Regions from separate parts of the Bradyrhizobium sp. USDA 4538 genome, predicted to be linked through region 1. Evidence: riboswitches for the same ligand, from Rfam matches in the RefSeq annotation. Region 1 holds a riboswitch; the other holds the start of a gene.
The links. A riboswitch is a leader RNA that binds a small molecule or an ion and turns the genes downstream of it on or off. The one in region 1 is predicted to bind S-adenosylmethionine.
Positions count from the first base shown of each region.

Region 1 (8,519 bases):
GAAACACCTGGGCCGTCGATCCTTCGAGACGCCGCTTCGCGGCTCCTCAGGATGACGGGTTTAATATCTACGACAGCGCCGGCTGCGCCTCGGCGACCGGTGCCGACTTGCCCCAGCGCGTCAGGATCACGCTGAGGCAGGACAGCACGCCGAGCACGCCCATCGAGGCGGCGGCGAGTGCGAAGAAGTTCTGCGCGCTCGCCTCATGCGTCGACAGCCACCAGCCGCCGGCACCGATGAAGATCAGCCGCGCGGTCTGCGCCAGCACCGGACCCAGCACCTTCGCGGCCCCCTGCGAGGAGAAATACATCGACATCGCAAGGCCGATGAAGGCGTACATCGGCGCGGCGGTCGAGAGATATTGATGGCTGGTCGCCCGCACATGTGGATCGTTGGTGAACAGATTGACCCAGAGGTCGGGGAAGACGGCGATGAAGCTGCCGACCACGCCGACCGCAAGGAACGACAACGTGCCCGCGGTCCAGGCGATGCGCCGGGCCCGCGCGACGCGCTCGGCGCCGACCGCCATGCCGATCATCGGCACCGAGGCGATGCCGACCGCGAAGGCGACCGATGTCAGCATGAATTCGAGCCGCGCGCCGATGCCGTAGCCGGCGAGCACCGCGGTGCCGAACTGCGCCAGCATGTGGGTGAAGATCGAGATCGTCAGAACCGACTGCAACGGCGAGAAGCAGGACACCGCGCCGACATTGAGGATGTCGATGAACATCGCCCATTGCACGCGCAGCCCCTTGAGTTTCGGCTTCACGCGGGCACGGCCCGAGAACAGATACCAGCCCATCACGCTGATGCTGATCGAATAGGCGATCAGCGACCCCGCGGCGACGCCGCGCATGCCGAATTGCGGCACCGGACCGAGACCGAGCCCGAGCGTGCCGCCGAGAATGATCTGCCACACCGCCGAGGACAGGATCATGGTCGACGGCAGCTTCATGTTGCCGGTGCCGCGCAGGATGCCGGCCATGGTGTTCATCAGCCAGGGCAGGATCGCGCCGCCGAAGAACACCTGCGAATAGGCGATCGCCTGCGCCAGCACATTGCCCCGGCCGCCGAGCAGTTCGAGCAGGCGCGGGCCGAAGATCAGCATGCCCAGCATGAACGTCAAACCAAAGGTCAGGCCGATCAGCAGCGCATGCATCGCCAGCGTCGAGGCGCGCTCGATCTCGCCGGCGCCGAGCGCACGCGCGATCGCGGATGCGACGCCGCCGCCCATCGCGCCGCCGGACATCGTCATGGTCAGGATCACGCAGGGAAACACCAACGCCATCGCCGCGAGCGACTCGACGCCGAGCCGGCCGATATAGGAGGTCTCCGCGATCACCACGCAGGTGCCGGCCGAGAGCGCGATCACGTTCGGCCAGGCGAGCCACAGAAGCGTGCGCAGGATCGGCCCGTCGAGCAGCGCATTGCGCGCCGGCTTGGTCACCGGCGGCGGCAGCGGCCGCTCTTGTTCGTCGACAGGAATTTCGGCGAGGCCGAGATCGGACATTTCTACTCCCACGCGCGATCTGGGGAGCCGCGCCATGGTGTTTCCCTACCATGGCGGCGGCGGAATCCACGTGCGCGGGGCGCAAGGGGGGCCTGCGCGATTGCAGGTGAACCCGGATGAACCTTGGGGCTAGCCGATCGACCAGACGAACGGCGCGCCGGCGGTGCTGTTCGGCTTCAGATGCACCGGAATATGCCGCCCGCAGCCGGCGGCCAGCCCTTCGAACAGGCCGGTCAATACGCTGGCGCAGGCCGGATGATAGTCGGCCACGTCGGCCATCAGCTTCCAGCCCTGCTGGCGGATTTCGAACTGGCCCTCGGATTCGCTGATGTCAGCGACATCATCCTGCGACTCGAAGAGCGTGCGCAGGAATGCGGCAAATTCCGTGGCACGGCCACGGCTGCCGCCGAGCGCCTGCGCGACCTCGTCATAATACTGCATGCCGATCAGTCTGCCGGTGAGATGCAGCAGATAGCTCGCATCCTCCGGGCCGAACACCTGCACGATGACCGGCGCGGCCGTCTTCACATATTCCATCGCGTAGCTGCGATAGGCCTTTTCCAGCCGCGGCTTCGGCCAGCTGTCGACCGGCAGCGCCGGCGCGGTGTTCGGATCGAATGGCGGCGCCTCGAGATGGCGCGCGAACACCAGGCGCTGGTCGAGCTCGAGCGGATGATCGTACTCGCAGTAATAGCCTTCGAGGCCGTCCTGGCCGTCGACACTCTGCTTGGTGCAGACGAAGCCGAGCCGCAAGTCCCCGAGCGCGACACCGTTGTTGGCGTGCCAGCCGCGCAGCATCGCGCGCGAGACCTCGCCGGGCACGCCGCAGATCGCCGTGCCCTTCCAGATCCAGCGCGGCGGCGGATAGCGGATCCAGGCCTTGCGGTCGGTCTCATACATGTATTCGACATGCACGCCGCCGATCCAGTTGGAGAGGTAATGATATTGCGCGGCCGCGACCGCCGGCGGCAGGCCGTCGAGGCCGAGCTTCTTCAAGCCGGGGAGAAAGCGTTCCTGCTGCTGGCGGCGAAACACGCGGAAGACGAACTCGGCGGCATCAGCCGTGCCGCGCCGCGTGACGACGGTGAGGATCAGGCCGGTGAAGAAGGCGTGATAGAGATCGGCGACACTGCGCCACTTCCGCCACTGCGTTTCGCGCGCGTCCTGCTCTCCGGTCATGTCTGCTCCCGCTGTTCTTGTTGGCGAGATAAAGCCTCGCGCGCGCAATCGTAGCCCGGATGAATCGAAGCGCAATCCGGGGCAGCTCATTGCGCGTATGCAGCGTCCCGGATTTCGCTAGCGCTTCATCCGGGCTACGGAATTAAGCGCGCGCGAAACGGAATTACACGCGAAAATGCTTGGAGAGCTTCAGGCCCTGCGCCTGATAGTTCGAGCCGATGCGCTGGCCGTAGAGCGCATCGGGACGCTCCAGCATCCGCTCATAGACGAGACGGCCGACGATCTGGCCATGCTCGAGGATGAACGGCACCTCGCGCGAGCGCACCTCCAGCACGGCGCGCGCGCCCTTGCCGCCGGCGCCGGCATAGCCGAAACCAGGATCGAAGAAGCCGGCATAGTGGACGCGGAATTCGCCGACCAGCGGATCGAACGGCACCATCTCCGCGGCGTAGTCCGGCGGCACCTGCACCGCCTCTTTCGACGCCAGGATGTAGAACTCGCCGGGATCGAGAATGAGACTGCCGTCGGGCCGGGCCTTGATCGGCTCCCAGAAGTCGTCGACGGCATAGCCGCCGCGGCGATCGACATCGACCACGCCGGTGTGGCGCTTGGCGCGGTACCCGACAAAGCCGCCCGAGCTCTCGCCGGAAAGATCGACGGAAAGCGCAACGCCATCGGAGAGATCGGCATCGTCGATATCGACCAGCCGCTCGGCGGCATGCAGCGCATCGAGCTCGTCGGCGGTCAACGTGGCCTCGCCGATCCGGAAGCGGACCTGGCTGAGCCGCGAACCCTCGCGCAGCAGCACGGGAAACGTCTTCGGGCTGATCTCGGCATAGAGCGGGCCGTGATAGCCGGCGCCGATCATGTCGAAGCGGCGGGTGCCGTCGGCGATCACACGGGTGAAGACGTCGAGCCGTCCGGTCGAGCTCTTCGGGTTGGCCGCGGCCACGATCTCCGGCGGCAGCGCCAGGCTCTCCAACAGCGGCACGATGTAGACGCAGTTGGTCTCCAGCACCGCGCCGTCGGACAGATCGATCTCGTGCAGCTTCAGCTCGTCGATCCGCTCGGCGACGGTGGCATCGGGTCCCGGCAGGAAGCTGGCACGGACCCGGTAGGCAATGTCACCGAGGCGCAGATCGAGGCTGGCCGGCTGGATCTGGCTCTCGACGAAGTCATAGGCGGGCAGAATGAGGCCGGCCTCCGCCATCTCCGCGATCATGCGGTCGGGCAGGATTCCGTTGGATTCATCTTCCAGCGTGAACGACACGATGCGGTCCCTCGGCGATCCCTTGAGATGACCCAAAAATCATACTCCAGGCGGCCATCAAGCCCCAAAATATGGGCTTTTACGGGTTATCCGATGACCGTCTTGACGGAAAGGGCGCGAGGGAATATCAGCTGCACTTATCCCGTGGTGATTTGAGCCGGCCGGCTTGCAGCCACGTTAAATAAGTCGCTAAACAGGCCGGGGACAGTGTGATCCCGGCTTGTGGAGGTTGCTCCAGGCCGGTTTTTTTGTGGCCAGTTTCCAGGGGAAATGGCCACCTCGGAGGTCACATGTCTGAATCTGAAACCACGGCCCGCTTTCGTCCCGAAACCCGCCTCGTCCATGGCGGCACGCTGCGCTCGCAATTCGGGGAGACGTCGGAAGGGCTGTTTCTCACCCAGGGCTACGTCTACGACACCGCCGAGCAATGCGAGGCGCGCTTCAAGGGCCAGGACCCCGGCTTCATCTATTCGCGCTATTCCAACCCGACCATTGCGATGTTCGAGCGCCGCATGATCGAGCTCGAGGGCGCGGAAGCCGCGCGCTCGACCGCGACCGGCATGGCCGCGGTGACCACCGCGATCCTCGCCCCGCTGAAGGCCGGCGATCATGTGGTGGCCTCGAAGGCCCTGTTCGGCTCCTGCCTCTACGTGGTGCAGGACCTGTTGCCGCGCTACGGCATCGAGACGACGCTGGTCGACGGCCTCGACCTCGACCAGTGGCAGCGCGCGTTGCGGCCGAACACCAAGACCTTCTTCCTGGAGAGCCCGACCAATCCGACGCTCGACGTGCTCGACATCGGCGCGATCGCAGAGATCGCGCATAGCGGCGGCGCCCGGCTGATCGTCGACAACGTGTTTGCGACGCCGATCTGGCAGAGCCCGCTGTCGCTCGGCGCCGACGTCGTGGTCTATTCCGCAACCAAGCATATCGACGGCCAGGGCCGCTGCCTCGGCGGCGTCATCCTGTCGTCGGAGGCCTTCATCGCCGAGCACATCCACAATTTCATGCGCCAGACCGGGCCGTCGCTGTCGCCGTTCAACGCCTGGGTGCTGCTGAAGGGGCTGGAGACGCTCGGCGTCCGCGTCCGCGCCCAGACCGAGAACGCGGCGAAGATCGCCGAGGCGCTGGCCAGGCATCCGAAGATCACGCGGCTGGTCTATCCCGGCCGTCCCGATCATCCGCAGGCCGCGACGGTGAAGAAGCAGATGGGCGCCGGCTCGACGCTGGTCGGCTTCGAGGTGAAGGACGGCAAGGCCGGCGCCTTCCGCTGTCTCAACGCCCTGAAGATCTCGCGCATCTCCAACAATCTCGGCGATGCCAAGAGCCTGGTCACGCATCCCGCGACCACGACGCATCAGCGCCTGGCGCCGGAGGCCCGCGCCGAGCTCGGCATCAGCGAAGGTTTCGTTCGCTTCTCGGCCGGGCTCGAGCATCCCGACGATCTGATCGAGGATTTCGAGCGGGCGCTGGAGCAAGTCTGAAGCAACGCGTCGTGGCCGGGCTTGCCCGGCCACGACGGCTTCTCTTGAAGATTAAGTCGCAGCCGTCGTGACGCCGCCGTCGACCACGATGGTCTGGCCGGTCATGAAGGTCGACGCGTCGGAAGCGAGATAGGCCACAGCGCCTGCGATCTCGTCGGGCTCGCCGATACGGCGGAGCGGCGTCGATGCGGTGCGGCGCTTCAGATTGTCCGGGTCCTCCCACAGCGCGCGGGCGAAATCGGTCTTCACCAGGCCCGGCGCCACGCAATTGACGCGCACGCCCTTCGGGCCCCACTCGCCGGCGAGGCTGCGGCACAGTGCGAAGTCGGCCGCCTTGGAGATGCCGTAGGCGCCGATCACGGTCGAGCCGCGCAGGCCGCCGATCGAGGAGATGATCACGACCGAGCCCTTGCCGCGCTCGGCCATCTGCGGGATCGCCAGTGCGGACAGCCAGATGTTGCTCTTGACGTTGGAGCCCATGATCTTGTCGAAGGCCTCGTCGGTGATGTCGAGCAGCGGGCCGTAATAGGGATTGACCGCGGCGTTGCAGACCAGGATGTCGATCTTGCCGTAATGCTTGATCGTCCCCGAGACCAGCGCCTCGACCTCGTTGCGGCGCGCGATGTTGCAGGGGATGACGAGCGCATCGCCGCCCGCCTTCTTGATGCCGTCGGCGACTTCCTGGCAAGCATCCGCCTTGCGCGAGGAGATCACGACCTTGGCGCCGAGTTTGGCCAGGAGCTCGGCCGAGGAGCGGCCGATGCCGCGGCTCGAGCCGGTGATGACCGCGACCTGGCCGGTGAGATCGAACGGGGTGTTTTTCATTGTTGTTGTTTCCCTGTTATTTGCACGTCATTCCGGGGCGCGACGCAGTCGCGAACCCGGAATCCAGAGGTTACGGCGCCAGATTCCGGGTTCTCGCTTCGCGAGCCCCGGAATGACGGAGATGGCTCAGGCCAACAACCCGCCGCCCTCGCTGACGCGACGGAGGTGGTAGTCGGTGTCGCCGAGCGTGTTCTCGATCATGGTCAGCCGCTTGAAGTAGTGGCCGATCTTGGCTTCCATGGTCATGCCGATGCCGCCATGGAGCTGGATCGACTGCTGGCCGACGAACTTCAGGGACTTGCCGACCTGCACCTTGGCGGCGGCAACCGCCGACGCACGCTCCTTGGCATCGTCGAAGTCAGACGCCATGGTGGCGAACATCGACATGCTGCGGGCCTGCTCAAGCGCCACGAACATGTCGGCGGCGCGGTGCTGCAGGCTCTGGAACGAGCCGATCGCAACGCCGAACTGCTTGCGGGTCTTGATGTACTCGACCGTCTCCTTCAGCGACTCGTCCATCGCGCCGACCGCTTCCGCGCACAGCGCAATGCGGGCTTCGTCGGCGACGCGTTCGATCAGAGGCAGGCCGTTCCCGGGATCGCCGATCGCGGCGTCAGCACCGACCTCGACATTGGTGAAGGTGACGTCGGCGGCGTGCAGGCCGTCCTGGGTCGGATAGCCCTTCCTGGTGACGCCCTTGGCATCCGCCGGAACCAGGAACACGCCGATGCCGGTCTTGTCGCGCTGGCCGCCCTTGGTGCGCGCGGTCACGATCAAGGTCTGGGCGTTCTCGCCGTTGAGCACGACGAACTTCTCGCCGTCGATCACGTAAGCAGCGCCCTTCTTCTTCGCCGTGGTCACGACATCGAACAAGTCGTAGCGCGAGTTCTTCTCGAGCTGGGCAAAGCCGAAGGTCTTGCTGCCGTCGATGATGCCGGGAATGCACTTGGCCTTCTGCTCGGCCGAGCCACCATGGCGCAGGAAACCGCCGGCGACCACGACGGTGGCGAGATAAGGCTCGACCACCAGTGCCTTGCCGAGCGCTTCCATCACGATCATGGTCTCGACCGCGCCGGCGCCGAAGCCGCCGTCGGTCTCCGCGAAGGGCAGACCAAGCAGGCCCTGCTCGGCGAGCTTGCTCCAGAGCGCTTTGCTCCAGCCGCCCTTCTCCTTCATGTACTTCTTGCGCGCATCGAAGTCGTAGGCATCCGCCAGCAACCCGTCGACGCTTTCCTTGAGAAGCCGCTGCTCCTCGGACAGATCAAAATCCATGTTCGTTCCCTTAACTAACTGATCGTTGTTCAAGCCGGGGCCTCTTCACCTCGCCCCGCTTGCGGGGAGAGGTCGGATCGCGAAGCGATCCGGGTGAGGGGGTACAGGTCTCTCGGCAGTCGTTGCTCGGAGAGATGCCCCTCACCCCAACCCTCTCCCCGCGAAGAGCGGGGAGAGGGAGAGGATCAAAGCCCCAGCACCGCCTTGCTGATGATGTTGCGCTGGATCTCGTTGGAGCCGCCGTAGATCGAAACCTTGCGGTTGTTGAAGTAGCTCGGCGCGATCTGCGCGGTCCAATCCATGCTCTCGTTGGAACCGGCATCGCCGTGCTCGTCATAGGGCGCGGCGAACGGACCGATGATCTCCATCAACAGCTCGGTGGTGGTCTGCTGGATCTCCGAGCCCTTGATCTTGAGCACCGAGGACGCCGGATTGGGCTTGCCCTTGCCGTGCTTGCCCTCGTCGGCGACGACGCGGAGCTGGGTGAGCTCGAGCGCCTTCAGCTCGATCTCGCAGGCCGTGAGCTTCTCGCGGAACGCCGGATCCTCGATCACCGGACGGCCGCCGGCCTCGACCTTGGAGGCCAGCGCGCGGATGCGGCGCAGCCGCTCCTTCGACACGCCGACCCGGGCGATGCCGGTGCGCTCATTGCCGAGCAGGAATTTGGCGTAATCCCAGCCCTTGTTCTCTTCGCCGATCAGGTTCTCGTAGGGCACCTCGACGTCGTCGAAGAACACCTCGTTGACCTCGTGGCCGCCGTCGATGGTCTGGATCGGACGCACGGTGACGCCCTTCGACTTCATGCTGAACACGATGAAGGAGATACCCATCTGCTTCTTCGCGGCCGGATCGGTGCGGCAGAGGCAGAAGATCATGTCGGCGTGCTGGGCGAGCGTGGTCCAGGTCTTCTGGCCGTTGATGATCCACTTGTCGCCACGGCGCTCGGCCTTGGTCTTCAGCGACGCGAGGTCCGAACCCG
Region 1 is NZ_JALJZE010000001.1:2,990,513-2,999,031, forward strand. Features, by position in the region: gene J2R78_RS13395 (MATE family efflux transporter) at 68-1,510, opposite strand; gene J2R78_RS13400 (hypothetical protein) at 1,640-2,689, opposite strand; gene J2R78_RS13405 (2'-deoxycytidine 5'-triphosphate deaminase) at 2,853-3,959, opposite strand; SAM riboswitch at 4,094-4,173, shown strand; gene J2R78_RS13410 (O-succinylhomoserine sulfhydrylase) at 4,250-5,443, shown strand; gene J2R78_RS13415 (SDR family NAD(P)-dependent oxidoreductase) at 5,495-6,268, opposite strand; gene pimD (pimeloyl-CoA dehydrogenase small subunit) at 6,395-7,540, opposite strand; gene pimC (pimeloyl-CoA dehydrogenase large subunit) at 7,726-8,519, opposite strand, start outside.

Region 2 (8,519 bases), 1.8 Mb from region 1:
TTCGGTCGCTTTCAGGATTGCTCTGGAATTGCCGCCCGCACGGTCGATCAGACCGCCCGCGAGTCCCTCATTGTCGTCCAGCAGCACCTTCAACAGATGCAACGGCGAGAACTGCTGGTGACCGTCGCGCATTGCGAGCGACTGGGCAGACTGGATGAATCCGCGCGAGCGCTCGGTGTACTTCTCAATGTTCATTCGTTTTCCCTCGGCCTGCCATCGCCACCCATTCAGGCATGACAACGGCATCTTCATTGGGTTTTCCGCGGGCCGCGTTGACGTTCCTCAACCAGCCTCTGGTCGTCGCCATCATTTTTCAGGCTTGCCGCAGATGTGGGCACTTGGTTCCAAAACGGAAGAGCCACGGTCTGCGATTTCGCCCGATGAAGCTCAGCGCCGCACGATGGCGACAAGGTAGCGGCAGGGCTGAGCCGTTTCGTTACGGAAGACGATGTCCGACGGCGGACCGAGCTCGACGCGGTCGCCCGCAGCGAGCTCATGGCGCTCCGCCCCTTCCATCAAGGTGAGGCGGCCGCTGATCACCCAGACCACCTGGCGGACCAGGTGATAGGCGCTGGCGGGGAAGCCGGCTTCCTGCCTCGCAGGCAGCTCGATCTCCACCAGCTCCAGCGGATTGGCCGGATGCAGGAACACCTGCCGCCGCAGATAGGCCGCCTTCGGATCGCGCCACACCGGCTGATCCTTGGCCCGCTGCAGGCGGGAATTGTGTGAGGCAACCTCGAACAACGCGGCCATGGTCAGACCGTAGGCCGTGGCGATCCGCGACAGCGTCGCCGCCGTCGGGCTTGCCTCCGCCCGCTCGATCTTGCTCAGCATGGCCTTGGACACGCCGGCCCGCCCGGCGAGGTCCGCCAGCGACCAGCCGCGGCCCTCCCGTTCGGCGCGAACCCGCCGCCCGAGAGCCTCATCGGCCTTGTCCTCTATAATTGACATATTGTCTTATATAGTAGACGATGAGGTCCATTCAAGAGGCGCGTCAAGGAACCAGCGATGATTATCCGCCCCGCCACCGAGCAGGACATCCCTGCGATTACCGCGATCTTCAACGAGGCGGTCGCCAACTCGAACGCGATCTGGACGGAGAAGCAGGATTCCGAGGCCGAGAGGCTAGCCTGGATGACGGCGCGGCAGGCTCTGGGCTATCCCGTGCTAGTAGCCGTCGAGGGAGCGACGGTGCTCGGCTATGGCACATTCGGCGACTTCCGGGCCTTCCCGGGTTACCGCTACAGCGTCGAGCACAGCGTCTATATCCATGCCGATCATCGCGGCCGCGGCCTCGGCCGGATCATCGTCGACGAGCTGATCGCCGCGGCCACCGCGCTCGGCAAGCACGTCATGATCGCCGGCATCGACGGCGGCAATCCCGCCTCGCTCCGGCTGCACGCGCAGGCCGGCTTCATCGAGGTCGCCCGGATGCCGGAGGTCGGACGCAAGTTCGGCCGCTGGCTCGATCTCGTGTTCATGCAGCGCCTGCTGGACGCTCCTGGAGCGGCGCGCGCCGACTAGTACCTTCCCGCGGGTGACAGTTCTCCTCGCACGCCAAACAGGCTAGAGCGGGCGAATGGACAACACGCACGCTTCCTCTGCCCGGATCGCCGGCATCTATCGCTATCCCGTCAAGGGCCTCACGCCCGAGCCGCTGCCGCACGCAGAGCTCAAGGCCGGCGAGACGCTCCGCTCCGATCGCCGCTATGCGATCGAGAACGGCCCGAGCGGTTTCGATCCCTCGGTGCCGAAATGGCTGCCGAAGCCGCATTTCCTGATGCTGCAGCGGGACGAGTGGCTGGCGCCGCTGCGCGCCCATTTCGACGATGACAGCCACGTGCTGACGCTGCGTCGGGATGGCGCGATGGTGGCCCAGGGCGACCTCGAGACCGCGGAAGGCCGCGCGGCGATCGAACGCTATTTCGCTGACCGTCATACCGGCCAGATCAAGGGCCCGCCCAAGGTGCTGGTCAGCCCCGGGCACAGCTTCTCCGACGTGCCGCGCAAGGTGGTCTCGATCATCAATCTGGCCAGCCTGCGGGCGATCGAGCAGATGGTGCAGGCGCCGGTCCATCCGCTGCGCTTCCGCGCCAACCTCTATGTCGAAGGCTGGCCGGCCTGGCATGAAGCCAGCCTGCTCGACCAGACCATCGCGATCGGCAGCGCCCGGGCCAGGGTGGTGAAGCGCATCACCCGCTGCGCCGCGGTCAATGTCGATCCCGATACCGGCGCGCGCGACCTCTCGGTGCCGAACACGCTGATGCAGCGTTTCGGCAACAATGAGTGCGGCATCTATGCCGAGATCATCAGCGATGGCGGCGCCGCCGTCGGCGACACGATTGCCGCTGAGGGACCTGTAGCGTCGTAGGCCGGGCAAGGCGCGTGCGCGCCCTGCCCCGCTTTCGAGCGATCAGTTGGTCGGCATCACATAGGCGTAGATGCGGCCGCGCGAGACCCGCGTCTCGCGGACGCGGTGGCCGCTGTTGCCCGAGATCATGATCGGATTGCCCTTGGCATCGACGCCGGTGATGATGCCGACATGGCCGCCGCCGCGGCGGCTCATCACGGCGATGGCGCCGACCTGCGGTCCCGAAACGCGCGTGCCGTATTTGGCGAACGAGCTCGCCATGTCGGAGCCGGTGCCGCGATGGCCGGTGTGCTGCAGCACCATGTTCATGAAGCGGGCGCACCACAGGCTGGAGCGGCCGGTCGGATTGCCGCCGAGATAGCGGCGCGCCTCGGCCACGATGCCGGACGAGCCGAAGCCGCTTGCCGCAATCACGCCGCCCGTGTTGGGCACGGGGTCAGCGCTGCCGGGCAACGGCGCTGCGTTGGTTTCGATGATCCCGCCCGGCTGCGCGAGTGCGCGGCGCTCGGCGCGCGACAGCCGCGCTGCGGGCCGATAGTGATGACGGGCATAATGACGCGCGTGATGGCCGGCATGGGCCGAATGCGCGTGACGTGAATGATGCGGACGGGCGGATGCCGGTGCGGCGGAGATCACGGCGAGAGTGAGCGAACACAGAGCCAGCGCCAAAACACGAAGCGACCGGCGACACGCAAGCAACTGAACCATACTTCACTAGATCCTCTGTAACACCCCCCAATTCCCCGTCGCGTTCCCAAGGAAACACTCAAGGGAACACGGCGGTGGTTTTGAAAATCGGGATGGCGCGAGGAAGATTTCATGCGGCACTGCGGGAACAATTTCTGGGTCATTCCGCGATGATTCGATGACGAGAAAGGAACCGGAACTGCCGCATTGCGGCCTTGAAAATTAACTGCAAATCTGGGGGCGGCCAACGAGAGGAGAATTTCAATGCCCTACGCCACGACGAAAGATCATGTCCGCCTCCATTTCGAAGAGGCCGGCAGCGGAACCCCGATCATCTTCCTGCACGAGTTCGCCGCGGATCACACCAATTGGGAGCCGCAGATGCGCTATTTCGCGCGCGGCCACCGCTGCATCGCCTATTCGGCCCGCGGTTACACGCCGTCCGACGTGCCTGCGAGTGCCGACGTCTACACCTACCAGCACTTCTATACCGACGCGCTCGCCGTGCTCGACCATCTCGGCATCGCCAGGGCGCATTTCGTCGGACTCTCGATGGGCTCCTATTCGTCGCTGCAGGTCGCCCTCAACGCGCCGGAGCGCGCGCTGTCGATGACGCTGGCCGCGGTCGGCTCCGGCTCGAGCCTCGAGAATCTCGATGCCTTCCGCGCGCAGTGCCGCGCCAATGCCGCGCAATACGAGAGCATCGGCGCGGTTGAGGTCGCCAAGGTGACGCGCGAGGCGCCGAGCCGGATTCCGTTCCTGGTCAAGGATCCGCGCGGCCACGCCGACTTCTACGCCGCGCTCGCCCGCCACGACGCCAAGGGCTCCGCCAACACGATGCGCAGCTTCCAGGGCGGCAGGCCCTCGATCTACACCATGACCGATGCGATCAAGCGCGCCGCGACGCCGGCGCTGATCCTGTGCGGCGACGAGGACGACAATTGCATCGCGCCCAGCATGTTCCTGAAGCAGCATCTGCCGGCCGCCGGCCTATCGTTCTTCCCGAAGTCGGGCCACGTGCTCAACCTCGAGGAGCCGGCGCTGTTCAACGAGATGGTCGGGCGCTTCATCGCGCTGGTCGAGGCCGGCCGCTGGCCGGTGCGCGATCCGAGGTCGCTGGTGGCGGCGCCGGTGTAGTCCTGTCATTCCGGGGCGATGCGCAGCATCGAACCCGGAATCTCGAGATTCCGGGTTCACGCTTCGCGTGCCCCGGAATGACGCCATGACGTCACTTCCCCTGCCCACCCCTGCTGAGCAGGAACACACCCTGCTCGCCGAACATGTTCCACACCCACCACGGCAGGTTGAGCGGCACCGGACGGCCGTAGAGATCGAGCGCCACCGCGCGCTCCATCTTGACGTTGATCTCCTCGCAGAGCTGCACGAAATCCTTGATGGTGCAGAAGTGGATGTTCGAGGTGTCGTACCAGCTCGCCGGCAAATTCTCGGTGCGCGGCATGTGGCCCCCGATCAACAGCTGCAGCCGCATCTTCCAGAACCCGAAATTCGGGAACGAGACGATGGCGCGCTGGCCGATGCGCAGCAGATTTTCCAGCACCACCTTGGGCTGTCGCGTCGCCTGCAAGGTCTGCGACAGGATCACGTAGTCGAACGCATCATCCGGATAATTGACGAGGTCGGTGTCGGCATCGCCCTGCACCACCGCGAGCCCCTTGGCGACGCAGCCATTGACACCCTCGCGCGACAGCTCGATGCCGCGGCCGTCGATGCCGCGGCTCTCTAGGAGCTGCAGCAATTCGCCATCGCCGCAGCCGACATCGAGCACGCGCGAGCCCGGCCGCACCATGTCGGCGACCAGCAGATGATCGGTGCGATGGCCGCCGGTCCGCTCCGGCGCGATGCCCGGCAAGGGCAATGTCTGCTGCATGCTCATGGCTGGCCGCCGTCCTTCAGTCCGCGTGCCTTGCCTGCGGCCAGCAGGAATGCGCGGGAGATCTCGAGGAATTCGGGCACGTCGAGCAGGAAGGCATCGTGCCCCTTGTCGGTCTCGATCTCGGCGAACGACACCCGCGCGCTCGACGCATTCAGCGCATGCACCAGCGCGCGCGATTCCGAGGTCGGAAACAGCCAGTCGCTGGTGAACGACACCACGCAGAACCGCGTCTTGATGCCGGTGAACGCCTTCGCCAGCACGCCGTTGTGGTCGGCGGCGATGTCGAAATAGTCCATCGCGCGGGTCAGATAGAGATAGGAGTTGGCATCGAAGCGCTCGACAAAGGACGAGCCCTGGTAGCGCAGATAGCTCTCGACCTGGAAATCCGCATCGAACGAGAAGGTCGGCAGCTCGCGGTCCTGCATCCGCCGTCCGAACTTGCGATGCAGCGCGGCGTCCGAGAGATAGGTGATGTGCGCGGCCATCCGCGCCACCGCCAATCCGCGGTGCGGATGGGTGTCCTCGTCGACATAGCGGCCGCCGCGCCAGTCCGGATCGGCCATCACGGCCTGGCGGCCGAGCTCGTGGAACGCGATGTTCTGCGCCGAGTGGCGCGTCGAGCAGGCGATCGCGAGCGTCGAGAACACGCGCTCCGGATAGGCCGCGGTCCATTGCAGCACCTGCATGCCGCCCATCGAGCCGCCGACCACGCAGAACAGCGTCGTGATGCCGAGACGATCGATCAGCATCGCCTGCGCACGCACCATGTCGGGGATGGTGATGATCGGGAAATCGAGTCCCCACACCTTGCCGGTCGCGGGGTTCAACGACGCAGGGCCGGTCGAGCCCATGCAGCCGCCGATCACATTGGAGCAGATGATGAAGTACTTGTCGGGATCGATCGGCCGGCCGATGCCGACCATGGTCTCCCACCAGCCGGGCTTGCCGGTGACGGGATGGATGTTGTTGACATGCTGATCGCCGGTCAGCGCGTGGCAGACCAGGATCGCGTTGGAGCGGTCGGCATTGAGCTCGCCATAGGTCTGGTAGGCGATCTGGAATGGTGCGAGATCGACGCCGCAATCGAGCTTGAGCGGCTGGTCCATCCCGAACTTCGCCACCAGTGACGACGGATGGTCGGCCTCATGGGCGCGATCATCGCTCGGGGTTTGTGGGCTCGGTATCGGACGCACGTTGCTCATCTAGGCGACCCTGCCTCCGCGCGGGAGGGCTCGACGGACCTCAGGCCAATAAAAAACCCGGCCTGAACAAAGGTTCGGCCGGGAGCTGATAAGGTCCCCGGCCTGTTTAGCGAGTTGTTTAACGTGGCTGCAAGCCGGCCGGCTCAAATGACCACGGGACGCAGGGAACGTAGTCCCCATGCCCCCCGCCGTCAAGACAGCCCTGCCCACGGCCAATTGGTTAACCGAATGCGCAAGGCACGCCTGCGACGTTTCTCTTTGCTTTCGCTGCCCGTCTTTCCTAATCAGGGACCTGTCCGACGCGGCAACGGGCCGCCCCGACGACAAGGTTTGAGAGCATGTCCAACCCACCCCCGTCGCCGCCCTCGCTGCAGGATCTGCGCAAGGAGATCGATGCGATCGACGAGCAGGTACACCGCCTGTTGATGGCGCGCGGCGACATCATCGACCGCCTGATCCAGGTCAAGAAGACCCAGGAGGTCGGCTCGGCATTCCGCCCGGCACGCGAGGCCAGCATGATGCGCGAGCTGGTGCGGCGTCATCGCGGCATCCTGCCGCTCGACACCATCGAGAGCATCTGGCGCGTCATCATCTCGACCTTCACCTATGTGCAGGCGCCGTTCGCGGTGCATGCCGATGTTTCGGTCGGCGAGTCGGCCATGCGCGACTCGGCGCGGTTTCACTTCGGCTTCGTGGTGCCTTACGTGTCGCATTTCAGCGCACAGGCCGCGGTCGAGGCGGTGGCGAAGTCGAAGGGCGACCTCGCGCTGGTCTCCGCGATCGCAAGCCGTACGCCGTGGTGGAATGCGCTCGAGGCCAGTGGCGCGCCGAAGATCATCGCGCGGCTGCCGTTCCTCGAACGCGCCGACCATCCCGCCGCGCTGCCGGTGTTCGTGATCTCGCGGGTCGCCGACGACGCCATGGTCACCGAAGTGCAGACCTGGAGCGTGCGCGTCTCCGGCTGGAACGCCGATGTCGCCCGGGCGCTTGCGCCGCTCGCCGAGATCGTCGCGGTCCCCGACACCGCTTTCGACGGCGCGGCGCTCCTGGTCTCGGTCACCGGGCAAGACCTTAAGAACAAGGGTTTCGAGGCCATCAAGCTCGCCCTGATCAAGGCCGGCGCCTCGGTCCGCTCGTCGGCCCTCGTCGGCAGCCACGCAACGCGCTATACGGTGCCCTCTAACGGATCGGCCAGGACCTGAAGTAAGAGCCAGCCGCCCGTCCAGGCTTTTGTTTTGACGCGTTTTCTTCACGCGAACCGGTATCCACTTCGCTCGAAAACGCTCTGTTCGGAGTTGATGATGTCCCGCCCCGTGCCGAACCCCGGCATCCTCGATATTGCGCCCTACACGCCCGGCAAGAGCCCGGTGCCGGAACCGGGCCGCAAGGTGTTCAAGCTGTCCGCCAACGAGACGCCGTTCGGGCCGTCTCCGAAGGCGATCGCGGCCTACAAGGCGGCGGCTGACCATCTCGAGGACTATCCGGAGGGGACCTCGCGCGTGCTGCGCGAGGCGATCGGCCGCGCCTACGGGCTCGATCCCGACCGCATCATCTGCGGCGCCGGCTCCGACGAAATCCTCAACCTGCTGGCGCACACCTATCTCGCGCCCGGCGACGAGGCGATCTCGACCACCCACGGCTTCCTGGTTTACCCGATCGCCACCATGGCGAACGGCGCCAGGAACGTGATCGCGGCCGAGACCAATTTCACGGCCGACGTCGACGCCATACTCAAGGTGGTGACGCCGCGCACGAAACTGGTCTGGCTCGCCAACCCGAACAATCCGACCGGCACCTACATCCCGTTCGACGAGGTCAAGCGGCTGCGCGCCGCGCTGCCGTCGCATGTGCTGCTGGTGCTCGACGCCGCCTATGCCGACTACGTCTCGCGCAACGACTACGAGCTCGGCATCGAGCTGGTCGCGACCACGGACAACACGGTGGTGACGCACACCTTCTCGAAGATCCACGGCCTTGCGGCGCTGCGGATCGGCTGGATGTTCGGGCCGGCGCATATCGTCGATGCCTGCAACCGTATCCGCGGTCCGTTCAACGTCACGACGCCGGCGATGCTGGCGGCGGTGGCGGCGATCGAGGACACGGCGCATGTGCAGATGTCGCGAACCCACACCGAACAATGGCGCAACTGGCTGACCGAGGAGATCGGCAAGCTCGGGCTGAAGGTGACGCCGAGCGTCGCCAATTTCGTGCTGATCCATTTCCCGACCGACAAGGGCAAGACCGCGGCGGAAGCCGACGCCTATCTCACACGGCGCGGCCTCGTGCTGCGCGCACTCAACAATTACAAGCTGCCGCATGCGCTGCGCATGACCATTGGCACCGAGGAGGCCAACCGCCTCGTGGT
Region 2 is NZ_JALJZE010000001.1:4,766,146-4,774,664, reverse strand. Features, by position in the region: gene clpB (ATP-dependent chaperone ClpB) at 1-195, opposite strand, end outside; gene J2R78_RS21515 (XRE family transcriptional regulator) at 388-951, opposite strand; gene J2R78_RS21510 (GNAT family N-acetyltransferase) at 1,009-1,524, shown strand; gene J2R78_RS21505 (MOSC domain-containing protein) at 1,580-2,371, shown strand; gene J2R78_RS21500 (TIGR02594 family protein) at 2,414-3,079, opposite strand; gene J2R78_RS21495 (alpha/beta fold hydrolase) at 3,323-4,195, shown strand; gene metW (methionine biosynthesis protein MetW) at 4,287-4,952, opposite strand; gene J2R78_RS21485 (homoserine O-acetyltransferase) at 4,949-6,154, opposite strand; SAM riboswitch at 6,240-6,319, opposite strand; gene J2R78_RS21480 (chorismate mutase) at 6,493-7,356, shown strand; gene hisC (histidinol-phosphate transaminase) at 7,456-8,519, shown strand, end outside.
Region 2: it holds a riboswitch for S-adenosylmethionine, as region 1 does, so the genes downstream of both, J2R78_RS21485 (homoserine O-acetyltransferase) here and J2R78_RS13410 (O-succinylhomoserine sulfhydrylase) in region 1, are expected to answer to the same signal.